One region of the Serratia ureilytica genome, then DNA from elsewhere that is predicted to be linked to it. Evidence: predicted binding sites of a transcription regulator. Region 1 holds the regulator's gene; each other region holds the start of a gene.

The links. Region 1 encodes Fur, which represses iron uptake genes when iron is present. Its sites were predicted from a motif close to ATAATAATGAGAACNACTATCAA; they were not measured.
Region 2: fes (enterochelin esterase) is a predicted target of Fur. The motif match lies at 1,700-1,722, and genes of this name have one in related genera.
Region 3: sufA (Fe-S cluster assembly scaffold SufA) is a predicted target of Fur. The motif match lies at 2,825-2,847, and genes of this name have one in related genera.

The regions. Positions count from the first base shown of each region.
Region 1 is NZ_CP071320.1:3,776,510-3,781,216, reverse strand. Features, by position in the region: gene J0X03_RS17840 (beta-N-acetylhexosaminidase) at 1-2,380, shown strand, start outside; gene fur (ferric iron uptake transcriptional regulator) at 2,630-3,076, opposite strand; gene fldA (flavodoxin FldA) at 3,406-3,945, opposite strand; gene ybfE (LexA regulated protein) at 4,210-4,497, opposite strand.
Region 2 is NZ_CP071320.1:4,725,774-4,730,480, reverse strand. Features, by position in the region: gene J0X03_RS22435 (TonB-dependent siderophore receptor) at 1-1,526, opposite strand, end outside; gene fes (enterochelin esterase) at 1,809-3,188, shown strand; gene J0X03_RS22425 (MbtH family protein) at 3,163-3,369, shown strand; gene J0X03_RS22420 (enterobactin synthase subunit F) at 3,402-4,707, shown strand, end outside.
Region 3 is NZ_CP071320.1:2,787,383-2,792,089, reverse strand. Features, by position in the region: gene ydiJ (D-2-hydroxyglutarate dehydrogenase YdiJ) at 1-1,509, shown strand, start outside; gene menI (1,4-dihydroxy-2-naphthoyl-CoA hydrolase) at 1,506-1,922, shown strand; gene J0X03_RS12980 (hypothetical protein) at 1,968-2,372, opposite strand; gene sufA (Fe-S cluster assembly scaffold SufA) at 2,898-3,269, shown strand; gene sufB (Fe-S cluster assembly protein SufB) at 3,284-4,707, shown strand, end outside.

The DNA.
Region 1 (4,707 bases):
CCAGACTCTGCGGGTAGACAACGATCAGTTCAAGATCGCTCACCTCACCGGCGATCTGTACAAGCTGGAGCCGACCGCCAAATTCAGCGGTTTCCCGGCCGGTAAGGCGGTGGAAATCCCGGTGGTCGCCGAATATTGGCAGTTGTTCAGAAACGACTTCCTGCCCCGCTGGTATGCCACTTCCGGCGACGCCAAGCCGAAAATGCTGGCGAATACCGACACCGAAAATCTGGATCAGTTTGTGGCGCCGTTTACCGGCGATCAGTGGAAGCGCACCAAGGACGACAAAAATATTTTGATGACGCCGGCTTCGCGTTTTGTCAGCAACGCCGATCTGCAGACGCTGCCCGCCGGCGCGCTGCGCGGCCAGATTGTGCCGACGCCGATGCAGGTGAAAGTGCACGAGCAGGACGCCGATCTGCGCAAAGGGGTATCGCCGGATCTGAGCACGTTGGTCAAGCCGGCGGCGGATGTCGTCAACCAGCGCTTCGCGCTGCTGGGCGTGCCGGTTCAGGCCAACGGTTACCCGATCAAGACCGACATCCAGCCGGGCAAGTTTAAAGGCGCGATGGCGGTGCCGGGCGCTTATGAGCTGAAGATCGGCAAGAAAGAGGCGCGGGTGATCGGCTTCGATCAGGCCGGGGTGTTCTACGGGTTGCAGTCTATCCTGTCGTTAGTGCCGACCGACGGCAGCGGCAAGATCGCCACGCTCGACGCCAGCGATGCGCCGCGCTTCCAGTATCGCGGCATTTTCCTCGACGTGGCGCGCAACTTCCATAAGAAGGATGCGGTGCTGCGCCTGCTGGATCAGATGGCGGCTTACAAGCTCAACAAATTCCACTTCCACCTGAGCGATGACGAAGGTTGGCGAATCGAAATTCCCGGCTTGCCTGAGTTGACGGAAGTCGGCGGCCAGCGCTGCCACGATCTGAGCGAAACCACCTGCCTGCTGCCGCAGTACGGCCAGGGGCCGGATGTCTACGGCGGTTTCTTCACTCGTCAGGACTACATCGACATCATCAAATACGCCCAGGCGCGCCAGATTGAGGTGATCCCGGAGATCGACATGCCGGCGCACGCCCGCGCGGCGGTGGTCTCGATGGAAGCGCGCTACAAGAAACTGCATGCCGCCGGCAAAGAGCAGGAGGCCAACGAGTTCCGCCTGGTGGATCCGACCGATACCTCCAATACCACCTCCGTGCAGTTCTTTAACCGTCAGAGTTACCTGAACCCGTGCCTGGATTCCTCCCAGCGCTTTGTCGACAAGGTGATTGGCGAGATTGCCCAGATGCATAAAGAAGCCGGCCAGCCGATTAAGACCTGGCACTTTGGCGGCGACGAAGCGAAAAACATCCGCCTGGGCGCCGGCTACACCGACAAGGCGAAACCGGAACCGGGTAAAGGCATCATTGACCAGAGCAATGAAGACAAGCCGTGGGCCAAGTCTCAGGTGTGCCAGGTGATGATCAAAGAGGGCAAAGTGGCCGACATGGAGCACCTGCCGAGCTACTTCGGCCAAGAGGTCAGCAAGCTGGTGAAGGCGCACGGCATCGACAGAATGCAGGCCTGGCAAGACGGCCTGAAAGACGCCGAGAGTTCGAAGGCGTTCGCCACCTCGCGCGTGGGGGTCAACTTCTGGGACACCCTGTACTGGGGCGGTTTCGACAGCGTCAACGACTGGGCCAACAAAGGGTATGAAGTGGTGGTCTCCAACCCGGACTACGTCTATATGGACTTCCCTTACGAGGTGAACCCGGACGAGCGCGGTTACTACTGGGGCACCCGCTTCAGCGACGAGCGCAAGGTGTTCAGCTTCGCGCCGGACAACATGCCGCAGAACGCGGAAACCTCGGTTGACCGAGACGGCAACCACTTCAACGCCAAGAGCGACAAGCCGTGGCCGGGGGCATATGGACTTTCCGCTCAGCTGTGGAGCGAAACCCAGCGCACCGACCCGCAGATGGAATACATGATCTTCCCACGCGCGCTGTCGGTGGCGGAGCGCGCCTGGCATCGCGCCGGTTGGGAGCAGGACTATCGCGCCGGCCGCGAATACAAAGGCGGGGAAACCCACTTTGTCGATACCAAGACGCTGGAGAAAGATTGGCTGCGCTTCGCCAATATTCTGGGCCAGCGTGAACTGGCCAAGCTGGACAAAGGCGGCGTGGCTTATCGTCTGCCGGTGCCGGGCGCTCGCGTGGCGGGCGGCAAGCTGGAGGCGAATATCGCGCTGCCGGGGTTGGGCATCGAGTACTCCACCGACGGCGGTAAGCAGTGGCAGCGCTATGATGCCAAGGCTAAACCTGCGGTCTCCGGCGAAGTACAGGTGCGCTCGGTCAGCCCGGACGGCAAACGCTACAGCCGCGCCGAAAAGGTCTAAGAAGGGCGGTGCGGCCCGCAGTTTTGGCGGCGGGCCGCATCATAACGAAGGGGGAATGCGTTCGCCCGCGCGTGTCGGCGCAGGGCGGACGTTGTAGTGAGAGTAGTACGTGGAGTCGCTGTGCCGCTGCAATTGTGGTATTTCATGACATGATTTTCCCCGGCTGGTCCGGGGATTTTTTTTCCCGTTGTACGGCGGGCATAAAAAAACCGCCTCAAGGTGAGGCGGTTTTTCATAGCCGGTCAGGGCTTATTTCTTGTCGTGCAGCGTTTCGTCTTCGCGACAGTCGCCGGTTTCACAGTGGCCGTACAGGTACAGACTGTGGTTGGTGAGCTTGATGCCGTGCTGCTTGGCGATGTCACGCTGGCGCACTTCGATGGATTCGTCGCTGAATTCGATCACTTTGCCGCAATCCAGGCAAATCAGGTGATCGTGGTGATGCTGTTGGGTCAGCTCGAACACGGACTTGCCGCCTTCGAAATTGTGACGTGTCACAATGCCCGCATCGTCAAACTGGTTCAGTACGCGATAAACCGTCGCCAGCCCGATCTCTTCGCCCATATCAATCAGTTTTTTGTACAAATCTTCCGCACTGACGTGATGGCATTCCGGATTTTGCAGTACTTCCAGGATTTTGAGTCGCGGAAGCGTGACTTTTAAGCCGGCCTTCTTCAATGCGATGTTGTTGTCGGTCATGCGAATTCAGTCCTGTTACTATGCTAATCAAGTTGAGGCGTACTCGCCTGTGGCATCGGTCGGCACAAAGAGTTAATGCGTCTCATTATAGAACCGGTTGTACTAAATGGAAACCGCCGGTTGTTAACAAAGATATAATTGCACTATTGCATGTTTTGCATGCAACGCCTTGATGGATGGGATAAACCGATATCTCAGTCTACCGTGACGGGGTGGGAAGTTACAAATCTGTAGCTTCTATCGCAGCAATCCCTGTTGCCGATGACGGCCCTGTCGGCACACTATGCACTTTACAGGGCCTTTGTTCAACCTTTCGCCAGTCCCGGCGTTTAGCCGACGATATCGGCCAGGCTCAGCTCTTCGACGATTTGTTTGACCCAGGCGTCCACGCGCTCGTTGGTCAGCTCAGGCTGACGGTCTTCGTCGATCGCCAGACCGATGAAGTGGTTGTCGTCCGCCAGGCCTTTGGAGGCCTCGAAGTGGTAGCCTTTGGTCGGCCAGTGGCCCACGATGGCCGCGCCACGCGGTTCGATGATGTCGCGGATGGTGCCCATCGCGTCACAGAAGTATTCCGCGTAGTCTTCCTGGTCGCCGCAGCCGAACAGCGCCACCAGTTTGCCGTTGAAGTCGACTTCTTCCAGCGTCGGGAAGAAATCATCCCAGTCACACTGCGCTTCACCGTAGTACCAGGTCGGGATGCCCAGCAGCAGGATATCGAACCCTTCCAGGTCTTCTTTGCTGCTTTTAGCGATGTCATGCACTTCAGAGACGTCGTCGCCAAACTGTTTCTGGAGAATTTTCTGGATCATTTTGGCAATGTTTTCGGTATTGCCAGTGTCGCTGCCAAAGAAAATGCCTACAGTAGCCATATCGCGTATAACCTTTAAATTCAAGTAATTGCATTACTCGATGCCAGCACTGCCGCCGCTGACGCCGATTAAAATGATGCCATGACAAGAGCCTTTCGCCACGGGGGCGGGCGCCGACAGGCGCAGTCTCTTGCCGGTAAATGCGTATCATGCCAGAAAGTGGCGCCGGGGTTTTATCGCATTTATGCGATGCCGGAGAATGAAGAAAAGCGTGGTCGATCCGGCGTTGTCCTTAACGCCGCGCCGCGCGTGCGGCCGAAGAGATCAATGTTCCGGCTGTTCTTCCGCCAGTTGCGCCAACAGCATCTGCTCGATGAGTTCGCTGCGGCTAATGTTGCGCTGTTCCGCCAGTTTGTTCAGGGCGTCCACCGCATCCGCGTTGATTTTCAGCTCTACGCGCCGCAATCCACGCACTTTATCGCGCCGTAACTGATTGCGCTTATTGATTCTAAGCTGTTCATCGCGGGAAAGCGGGTTGGTTTTCGGGCGCCCCGGACGGCGTTCATCTGCGAACAGATCCAGCGTCGTGCGATCCGTTTGTTCTTTTGCCATAGGTAGCGGTACTGCAAGGGAGTTTGCATCAAAAAGCGCTCGCACGCTTCCGGAGGCATCGGTTAACACACTTCGGGCCAATAAACCCTAACCCAAATTCACCCCCGACCCGGCGTTCGCGAACGCGCTGGCGCGGCGGCAAAATTATAGCGCGCCATATTACCCCAGCAGATGGAGCGGCGACAATGCCTAACTGCGGGCTAAACGCGC
Region 2 (4,707 bases), 950 kb from region 1:
CCGTTGGTCTGGAACAGGGTCGGGGCTTTATAGGAACGCGCGATGCCCATCTTCAGCGTGAAGTAGTCGCCCAGTTCCTGCGACAGGTTCAGCGCCGGGCTCCAGTTGTTGCCGGATTCCGAATGCAGATCGTAGCGCAGACCCGGCGTCAGCATGGTGGTGTCGGTCAGTTCAATGTTGTCTTCGGCGAACAGCGAGAAGATATGCGCGGAAGCGTAAGGGCTGCGCGTACCGGCCGTCATGCCGGGAATGGTGCCGCCCATCAGCGTTTGGCTGGTGGAGGTGCCGTCCTTCATGCGTTGTTGGCTCCACTCGGTGCCCAGCGTAGCGGTTTGCGCGACGCCCAGCTCGAACGGCACGCTGACTTCGCTGTGCGCCAGGAAGTCATCCAGCTTGGTGGTGCCGAAACCGGTGTTCTTGGTATCGAAGATGCCTTCGGTGCCGCCGGCCAAGCCTTCGTTCAGGCGGGTGTTGCGGGTGCGTTCGAACTGCACGTAGTTGTTGGTGCTCACGCCGTTGTCCCAGGCGCCGCGGTGGGTCAGGCCGAAGGTTTCACGGTAGATGCGGTTGGTCTCTTTGCCGTAGTTGCTCTGCACCAGGGCGTTGGTGTTGGTGTTCTGAGTATCGCCGGCGTACAGGTTGCCCTGGCGGCCATAGGCGTATTCGAACTCCAGCGACTGCAGATGGGCGAAATCCCAGTGCAGCAAGGCGTCGATGTTTTTATCGACCACCCCTTCGCGCCCGGCGGGCACGCTGTTGGCGTAGGCGCCGACGCGTTCGGATTTGTGCGATTCGTTAATGTCCCAGGCGTCGGCCTGCGTTTTGCTGTAGCCGCCGAACAGGCGGAAGCTCAGGGAATCGCTCAGCGGGCCGGACAGGCTGAAATCGGTGCGCTTGGTGGCGCCTTCCTGCTTGTGCTGCGGCACGTTGAAGTAGCCGTTCAGCGAGCCGTGCAGCGCATCGCCGGCCTTCTTGGTGATGATGTTGACCACGCCGCCCGCGGCGCCGTTGCCATAGCGCGCCGCAGCCGGGCCGCGCAGCACTTCGATGCGTTCGATCATTTCCGGCGGCACCCAGGCGGTATCGCCGCGTGAGTCACGTTCGCCGCGCCAGCCCTGACGCACCGAGTTGCGGCTGGAGGCCGGTTTGCCGTCGATCAGAATCAGGGTGTTTTCCGGGCCCATGCCGCGGATATCGATCTGGCGGTTGTTGCCGCGCTGGCCGCTGGTGGAGTTGCCGGTCAGGTTAACCCCGGGCATGGTGCGGATCAGTTCGCTGATGTCGCGCGCCGGCGGGCGTTTCTTGATCTCGTCGGCGGTGATGGTGGATACCCCCGGCGCCTGCAGGTTCTGCCGGGCGGCGGTCACGACGATGGTGTCTTCGCCGCGCGGCTTTTTATCCGCTGTGCCGCTGTTTTCTTCCGTGGTGGGGGTGTCGGTCTGCTGCGCGGCGTTGGCGAACGCGGACGCGCCCAATCCCAAGCCGATAAGAGTGGCCAAAGAATAACGTGATAGCTTGCTTTTCATTTGAGTGTCCTACCTTGCTGCCCTCCCTCGCCGAATGGGGGAAAGGCGGTTGTAGTTTTTGTGTAGTCGGAATAGAAAATCGGCTGCGGCAAGGGATGCCATTGATGTATCCCCGATCCCTGTCCGTTGCGCGCAATACCAGCACGATCTCCAAGCCTTACACACTATTGCAAATGCAAATTATTATCAATAGTATTTGGCCTACAGTGTGTTCGGGCGGTGGCCGGCGATAGGGAAAAGTCGACGTTCCCGGTGCCGCCAACTACAAAATGGGTAGGCGTTGTGAATACAGAACTAGAGTCAGAAAGCAGCAGATTATTGGCCAGCAGCAATGCGGGCAGTCCAGGGTGGTGGTTGACGGTGGCACGACGCGGTACGCCATGGGTAGAACCGGCGGGTAACGGCCGGTGGCGAACCACCTTTTTCTGGCGCGATCCGCAGGGATGCGAATTGACTTCCGCCTACCGCCGGGTGTGGATCAACATCAACTGCCTGACCGACCACCATCAGCCGAATCCGCCGCAAAGCCTGCTGCGTTTGGCCGGTACCGACGTATGGTACTGGCAGACCGAGCTGAACGGCGCCTGGCGCGGCAGCTACTGCTTTATTCCTTGTTTTGACGAGCGGCCGCCGGCGTTCAGCGACGACGACGCGCACGCCAACATGCACAACCTGCGTCACTGGTGGCACCAGGTGTTCGCCTGCGCCACTCCCGATCTGCTCAACCCCTATCGCTCCTGGCAAAGCGCCAGCGGCCACAGCGTTTCCGGTCTGCACATGCCGGATGCGCCGCCGCAGCCGGTGTGGCGCTCGTTCGATGAGTATGAGATCGCCAGCGGGCGCTGCACGCCGCCGCTGCCGGCGCGTTTGCAGCGCCATACCTGGCAGAGCGAGCGTCTGGGCAACAGCCGCGATGTCTGGATCTACACCACCGGCGACAGCAAGCCGGCCGAACGCCCGCTCGCGATCCTGCTCGACGGCCAGTTCTGGGCGAAGCAAATGCCGGTCTGGGCGCCGTTGATGCAACTGACCCGCGAGGGGGCGTTGCCGGAAGCGGTGTATGTGCTGATCGACATCATCGATCTGCCGCACCGGGCGCGTGAGCTGACCTGCAAGGACGATTTCTGGCTGGCGGTGCAGGAAGAACTGATGCCGCAACTGGCCGAATGGGCGCCGCACAGCGACAATCCGGCCGAGACGGTGGTGGCGGGGCAAAGCTTTGGCGGCCTGGCCTCTCTGTACGCCGGGCTGCGCTGGCCGCAGCGCTTCGGCGCGGTGATCACCCAGTCCGGCTCCTATTGGTGGCCGCGGCGCGACATGCTGCAGCTGCCGAGCATTCCTGACGACGCCTGCTGGCTGATGCAACAGGTCGAACGCCACGGCCTGGGCAACCACGGCGCGCTGAAGGTATTTATGGAAGCCGGTACGCAGGAAAAGCTGGTGCATCAGGTCAGCGGGCAAATGGCGGTGCGCCTGAGCGAAGCCGGCCATCGGGTGCACTACCGGGTGGTGGAAGGCGGGCACGACGCGCTGTGCTGGCGCAGCGGCCTGACCGACGGGCTGCAGGCGGTGTGGGCTTCCGCTTTCGCTACCGCTTATCCGGCATCGGTAACGACAGCGGCACAAGGAACGCAGGATGGAAAGCCTGAATCCGTTCGATGATCAACAGCAGCGCAGCCTGGTGCTGCGCAACGTACAACAACAATACAGTTTGTGGCCGGATTTCCGCGCCATTCCACCCGATTGGACGATCGTATTTGGCCCGGCGGCGCGCACCGAGTGCGCCGAGTGGCTGGAACAGCATTGGCAAGATATTCTGCCGGTCGCAGCACGCAAGGCGTGACCGGCGCCTGGTAATCACGGGAGCAATAAGCAGTGTCACACACCCCTAACTCTCTCAGCGGCCCGGCGCTTGCGGGCGAATGGCCGCTGGTCGCGGCGCAACCCGGCATTTGGGTCGCCGATCAAATCTCCCCGCATCGCAATGCTTACGCGGTGGCGCATGCCATCGAACTCAACGGCCCCGTCGCCGTGGAGCCCCTGCTGCAGGCCATCACCCAGGGCCTCGGCGAGGTGGACATGCTGCGGCTGCGTTTTGCGGAACGCGACGGCGTGCCGGTGCAATGGCTGGACGACGCGCTGGCGGTGCACGCGCCGGAACTTGTCGATCTGACGACGTCGCCGGATCCCGAAGCCGCCGCTCGCGCGCTGATGGACATCGATCTGGCGAGCGATCTGCGCGCCGGCAGCGGCGCACCGCTGTATCGCCATGTGGTGATGCGCCTGGCGGACGATCGCTGGTTCTGGTATCAGCGTTATCACCATCTGTTGGTGGACGGTTTCAGCTTCACCGCCATCGCTCGCCGCGTGGCGGCGATTTATACCCACCTTTGCCGCGGCGACGCGCTCGAGCCGACGCCATTTACGGCGTTCAGCGACGTGGTGGCGGAATACCAGGCTTACCGGCAGGCGCCGGCCTGGCAACGCGACGCCGATTTCTGGCGCGAAAAAGCGCGGCAGCTGCCGCCGCCGGCCACGATCTGCCCGCAGCCGCTGGCCGGGCAAACGCCCACGCCGCGCATCCACCGGCTGGAACAGCGCTGCGATCCGCAGGCCTTCGCCGAACTGGTGCAGCGTGGCGCGCAGCAGAAGCTGAACGCCGCCGATATGGCGGTGGCGCTGGTGGCGCTGTGGGTGTCACGCCTGAGCGGCCAACCGAGCTTCAGCGCCGGTTTTATCTTCATGCGCCGTACCGGCTCGGCCGCCCTGTGCGCCGCCGGCCCGGTGATCAATGTGCTGCCGATGGAGATGCATCTCGAGCCGCAGGCCACGCTGTATGAGGCCGCCGCACGCATCAGCCGCGAGCTGAAAACGGTGCGCCGCCATCAGCGCTACGACGCCGAACAGGTGCAGCGCGATCTGGGGCGCATCGGCGACGGCGAACCGCTGTACGGCACGGTCTTCAACTTCAAAATGTTCGATTACCAGCTGGATTTCGCCGGCATCGAGGGCATTACCCACGATCTGGCCTCCGGGCCGGTGCGCGATCTGGAGATTGCGCTGTTTATCGATGAAAACCACCAATTGAAGGTGGAGCTGCTGGCCAATGCCGAACGTTACAGCCGCCAGGAGCTGCAGGCGCACCTGCAACGGTTGCCGCTGCTGCTGGCGCAGTTCGCCG
Region 3 (4,707 bases), 990 kb from region 1:
TTGTATGAAGAGCTGCGCCGCATCAAGGCGGCATTCGACCCGGATAACCGCCTGAACCCGGGCAAGATCTGTTCGCCGCTGGCGGTGGATGCGCCGATGATGCAGGTGGATGCGGTCAAACGCGGCACCTTCGATCGCCAGATACCGGTCGAGGTGCGCACCTCGTTCCGCGGCGCGCTGGAGTGTAACGGCAACGGTCTGTGCTTCAACTTCGACGTGCGCAGCCCGATGTGCCCGTCGATGAAGATCAGCGGCAACCGCATTCATTCGCCGAAAGGGCGGGCGACGCTGGTGCGCGAGTGGCTGCGTCTGTTGGCCGAGCAGGGCGTCGATCCGTTGGCGCTGGAGAAACAGCTGCCGCAGCAGCGCCTCAGCTTGCGCGGTCTAATCGAGAAAACCCGCAACAGCTGGCATGCCGGCAAGGGCGAGTACGACTTTTCGCACGAAGTGAAAGAGGCGATGTCCGGCTGTCTGGCCTGCAAGGCCTGTTCCACCCAGTGCCCGATCAAAATTGACGTGCCGGGGTTCCGTTCGCGCTTCCTGCAGCTTTACCATACCCGCTACCTGCGCCCGGTGAGCGACTACATGGTCGCCGGCGTAGAGAGCTATACCCCGTTGATGGCCCGCGCGCCGAAGGTGTTCAACTTCTTCTTCCGCCAGCCGTGGCTGCGGGAGATGAGCCGCAACGCCGTCGGCATGGTCGATCTGCCGCTGTTGTCCAGCCCGACGCTGCGTCAGCAGCTGTCAGGCCACCGGGCGACCACGCTGACGCTGGAACAGTTGGAAGGGTTGAACGCCGAGCAACGCGAAGAACACGTGCTGATTGTTCAGGATCCGTTCACCAGCTATTACGACGCCAAAGTGGTGGCGGATTTCGTCCGGCTGGTGGAAAAGCTCGGTTATAAACCGGTGCTGCTGCCGTTCTCGCCGAACGGCAAGGCGCAGCATGTGAAGGGCTTCCTGACGCGGTTCGCCCGCACCGCGCGCAAAACCGCCGATTTCCTCAACCGCGTGGCGCAGCTCGGCATACCGCTGGTGGGCGTCGATCCGGCGCTGGTGCTGTGCTATCGCGACGAATACCGCGAGATCCTCGGCACCGAGCGTGGCGATTTCCAGGTGCAGCTGGTGCATGAATGGTTACAACAGCGGATCGCGGATCGCGCCGAACAGCCGGCGACCGGCGAACCCTGGTATCTGTTCGGTCACTGCACTGAAACCACCGCGCTGCCGGCCAGCGGCCAACAGTGGGCGGCGATCTTCGCCCGCTTCGGCGCCAAACTGGAGAACGTCAGCGTCGGCTGCTGCGGCATGGCCGGCACTTACGGCCATGAAGCCAAGAACCTGCAAAACTCGCTCGGCATTTATGAGCTATCATGGCATCCGACGCTGCAGCGTTTGCCGCGTCAGCGCTGCCTGGCGACCGGCTATTCCTGCCGCAGCCAGGTGAAACGCATCGAGGGCAATGGCGTGCGCCACCCATTACAGGCACTTCTGGAGATGATTGAGTGAAATTGTGGAAACGTGAAACATCGCTGGAGCAGCTGAACCGTGCCGGCGACGGCTGCATGGTCAGCCATGTGGGCATCGAGTTTACTCAGCTGGGCGAGGATTTCCTGGAAGCCACCATGCCGGTGGACGGCCGCACCCGGCAGCCGTTCGGGCTGCTGCACGGCGGGGCGTCGGTGGTGCTGGCGGAATCGATGGGATCGATGGCCGGCTACCTGTGCAGCGAAGGCGAACAGAAGGTGGTAGGGCTGGAGATCAACGCCAACCACCTGCGGGCGGTGTTCGATGGCCAGGTGCGCGGGGTGTGCCGCGCACTGCACGTTGGCCGCCGTCATCAGGTGTGGCAGATAGAGATCTTCGACGCGCGCGATCGGCTGTGCTGCACCTCGCGTCTGACCACGGCGGTCATCGACTGATCCCCGCCGGTTTCCGCAGGCGATCGGCCTGCGGAGCGCTTCGTTTTACAGCTGAAACGGCACGCGTTTGACGAAGTCCTTCTGAAACGCGTTCGCCTTCTCCCAGGTGCCTTCCATCGCATATTTTTGGCAGATCAGCGTCAGCGTGTGGCGGGCGAAGTGGTAGCTTTGCACCCGAAACAGCTGGCAGCGCTGCGGATTGTTGATCTCGACGATCAGCCGGTTGTGCAGCTTGCTGAGCGCGTGCAGATAGCTGTCATCATCGCCGTTCTCCAGGCAAAGATTGGCCATGGTGAGGCTGACGCTGTTGTACCGCTTCAGATGATCAATATTGCATTCCGGGCGGCGCAGCGCCGCTTCGGCCATATAAAAGTCCACCGTGGCGTCGCGCACGCTGAATTTGTAGTCATCAATCTTGCCCAGCAACCATGCGTTGATCGAAAGAGTCATTGGCTTCGCGCTCAAATTCAAATTGAATGATAATCATTATCATATAAACTGCCGCGTTGCCGATCAATCCCCGTGGCGGCGTTTTTTCATTCCATGGGGGTAAAAGGCCATCGACGGCCCAACTTAACCCAGAGCGACTAAACTTTAACTTAAAGGCCGCGCCTTGCGCCGCGGCGCAAAATGCCGATAAACGCACATTTACGACAGACAGAATGCAGAAATAGGTATTTTCTATGAATGTTTAGATCGGCAACGCACCGCGGCGCTGTAACGCTGACGGGCCACCGGGGAGTGCGGTACGGTGATGCAGGATAAAGAACAAATTCATAGGGATAGCATGCACGCCTTGCCGCCACACGCCGCAAGCCGCCACGGATGTCCCGCTGGCTTGCCGCACGCCGCAGCGAAAAACCGCGCTCGCGGCGGATACCCCCGCAAAACAAACGGTTGAAGTGATAATCGTTATCACTAACATATAAGTAACCCAGATTGGCTGTGGCCAAACACGAGTGTGAGGTAGACCCTATGCAAACGGAAAATGTCGGCACTTTTTCTTTGGACGAGAATGTCTGGCAAGGCATTTCGCTCAGCGACAGCGCCGTACGACAAATAACGAAACTGATGCAGCAGGATCCGCAGGTGAAAGGGCTGCAGCTAGGGGTAAAACAATCCGGCTGCGCCGGCTTTGCCTATGTGCTGGATCTGACCCGCGAACCCGCCGATGACGATCTGCTGTTTGAGCGCGACGGCGCCAAACTCTATGTGCCGCTGAAGGCGATGCCGTTTATTGACGGCACCACGGTAGATTATGTCCGCGAAGGGCTGAATCAGATATTCAAATTCAATAACCCTAAAGCTCAGCATGCCTGCGGGTGCGGCGAGAGTTTTGGCGTTTGAGCGATGCAATCAACATGACACGAAGCAATGTAGAAATGCCTAATGAAGTGCAGGCTTGGGTCAGCGAAGGTCGCTACAAAGAAGGTTTCTTCACCCAGCTGGCAACCGATGAGTTGGCCAAGGGCATCAACGAAGAGGTGGTGCGCGCCATCTCGGCCAAGCGCAACGAACCCGAGTGGATGCTGGAATTCCGCCTCGAGGCCTACCGCGCCTGGCTGCAGATGGAAGAGCCCCACTGGCTGAAGGCCAATTACGAACGCCTTAACTACCAGGACTACAGTTACTATTCGGCGCCGTCCTGCGGCAGCTGCGACGACGCCTGCGGTTCGCAGCCCGGCGCCGAGCAGCAACCGGGCGCGGCGACGGAAAAAGACTACCTGACCAGCGAAGTGGAGCTGGCGTTTAACCAGCTCGGCGTGCCGGTGCGCGAGGGCAGCGAGGTGGCGGTGGACGCTATCTTCGACTCGGTCTCGGTCGCCACCACTTACCGTGAAAAACTGGCGGAGAGCGGGGTGATCTTCTGCTCGTTCGGCGAAGCGATCCAGGAATACCCGGATCTGGTGCGCCAGTATCTGGGGCGCGTGGTGCCGTCCAACGATAACTTCTTCGCCGCGCTGAACGCCGCGGTGGCCTCCGACGGCACCTTCGTCTACGTGCCGAAGGGCGTGCGCTGTCCGATGGAGCTGTCGACCTATTTCCGTATCAACGCCGCCAAAACCGGCCAGTTCGAGCGCACCATTCTGATCGCCGACGAAGGCAGCTACGTCAGCTACATCGAAGGCTGTTCCGCCCCGGTGCGCGACAGCTATCAGCTGCATGCGGCGGTGGTGGAAGTGATCCTGCATAAAGACGCCGAAGTGAAATACTCGACGGTGCAGAACTGGTTCTCCGGCGGTGAGAGCAAGGGCGGCATCCTCAACTTCGTCACCAAGCGCGCGCTGTGCGAAGGCGCCGGCTCGAAAATGTCCTGGACCCAGTCGGAAACCGGCTCGGCCATCACCTGGAAATACCCGAGCGTGATCCTTCAGGGCGACAATTCGATCGGCGAATTCTTCTCGGTGGCGCTGACCAGCGGCCATCAGCAGGCGGACACCGGCACCAAGATGATCCACATCGGCAAAAACACCAGGTCGACCATCATCGCCAAAGGCATTTCCGCCGGCCACAGCGAGAACACCTATCGCGGCCTGGTGAAAATCCTGCCGGGGGCGGAAAACGCCCGTAACTTTACCCAGTGCGACTCGATGCTGATCGGGCCGGACAGCGGCGCCCACACGTTCCCTTACGTTGAAGCGCGCAACAACAGCGCGCAGCTGGAGCACGAAGCCACCACCTCGAAGATTGGCGACGACCAGCTGTTCTACTGCTTGCAGCGGGGCATCAGCGAGGATGACGCCATTTCGATGATCGTCAACGGTTTCTGCAAGGACGTTTTCTC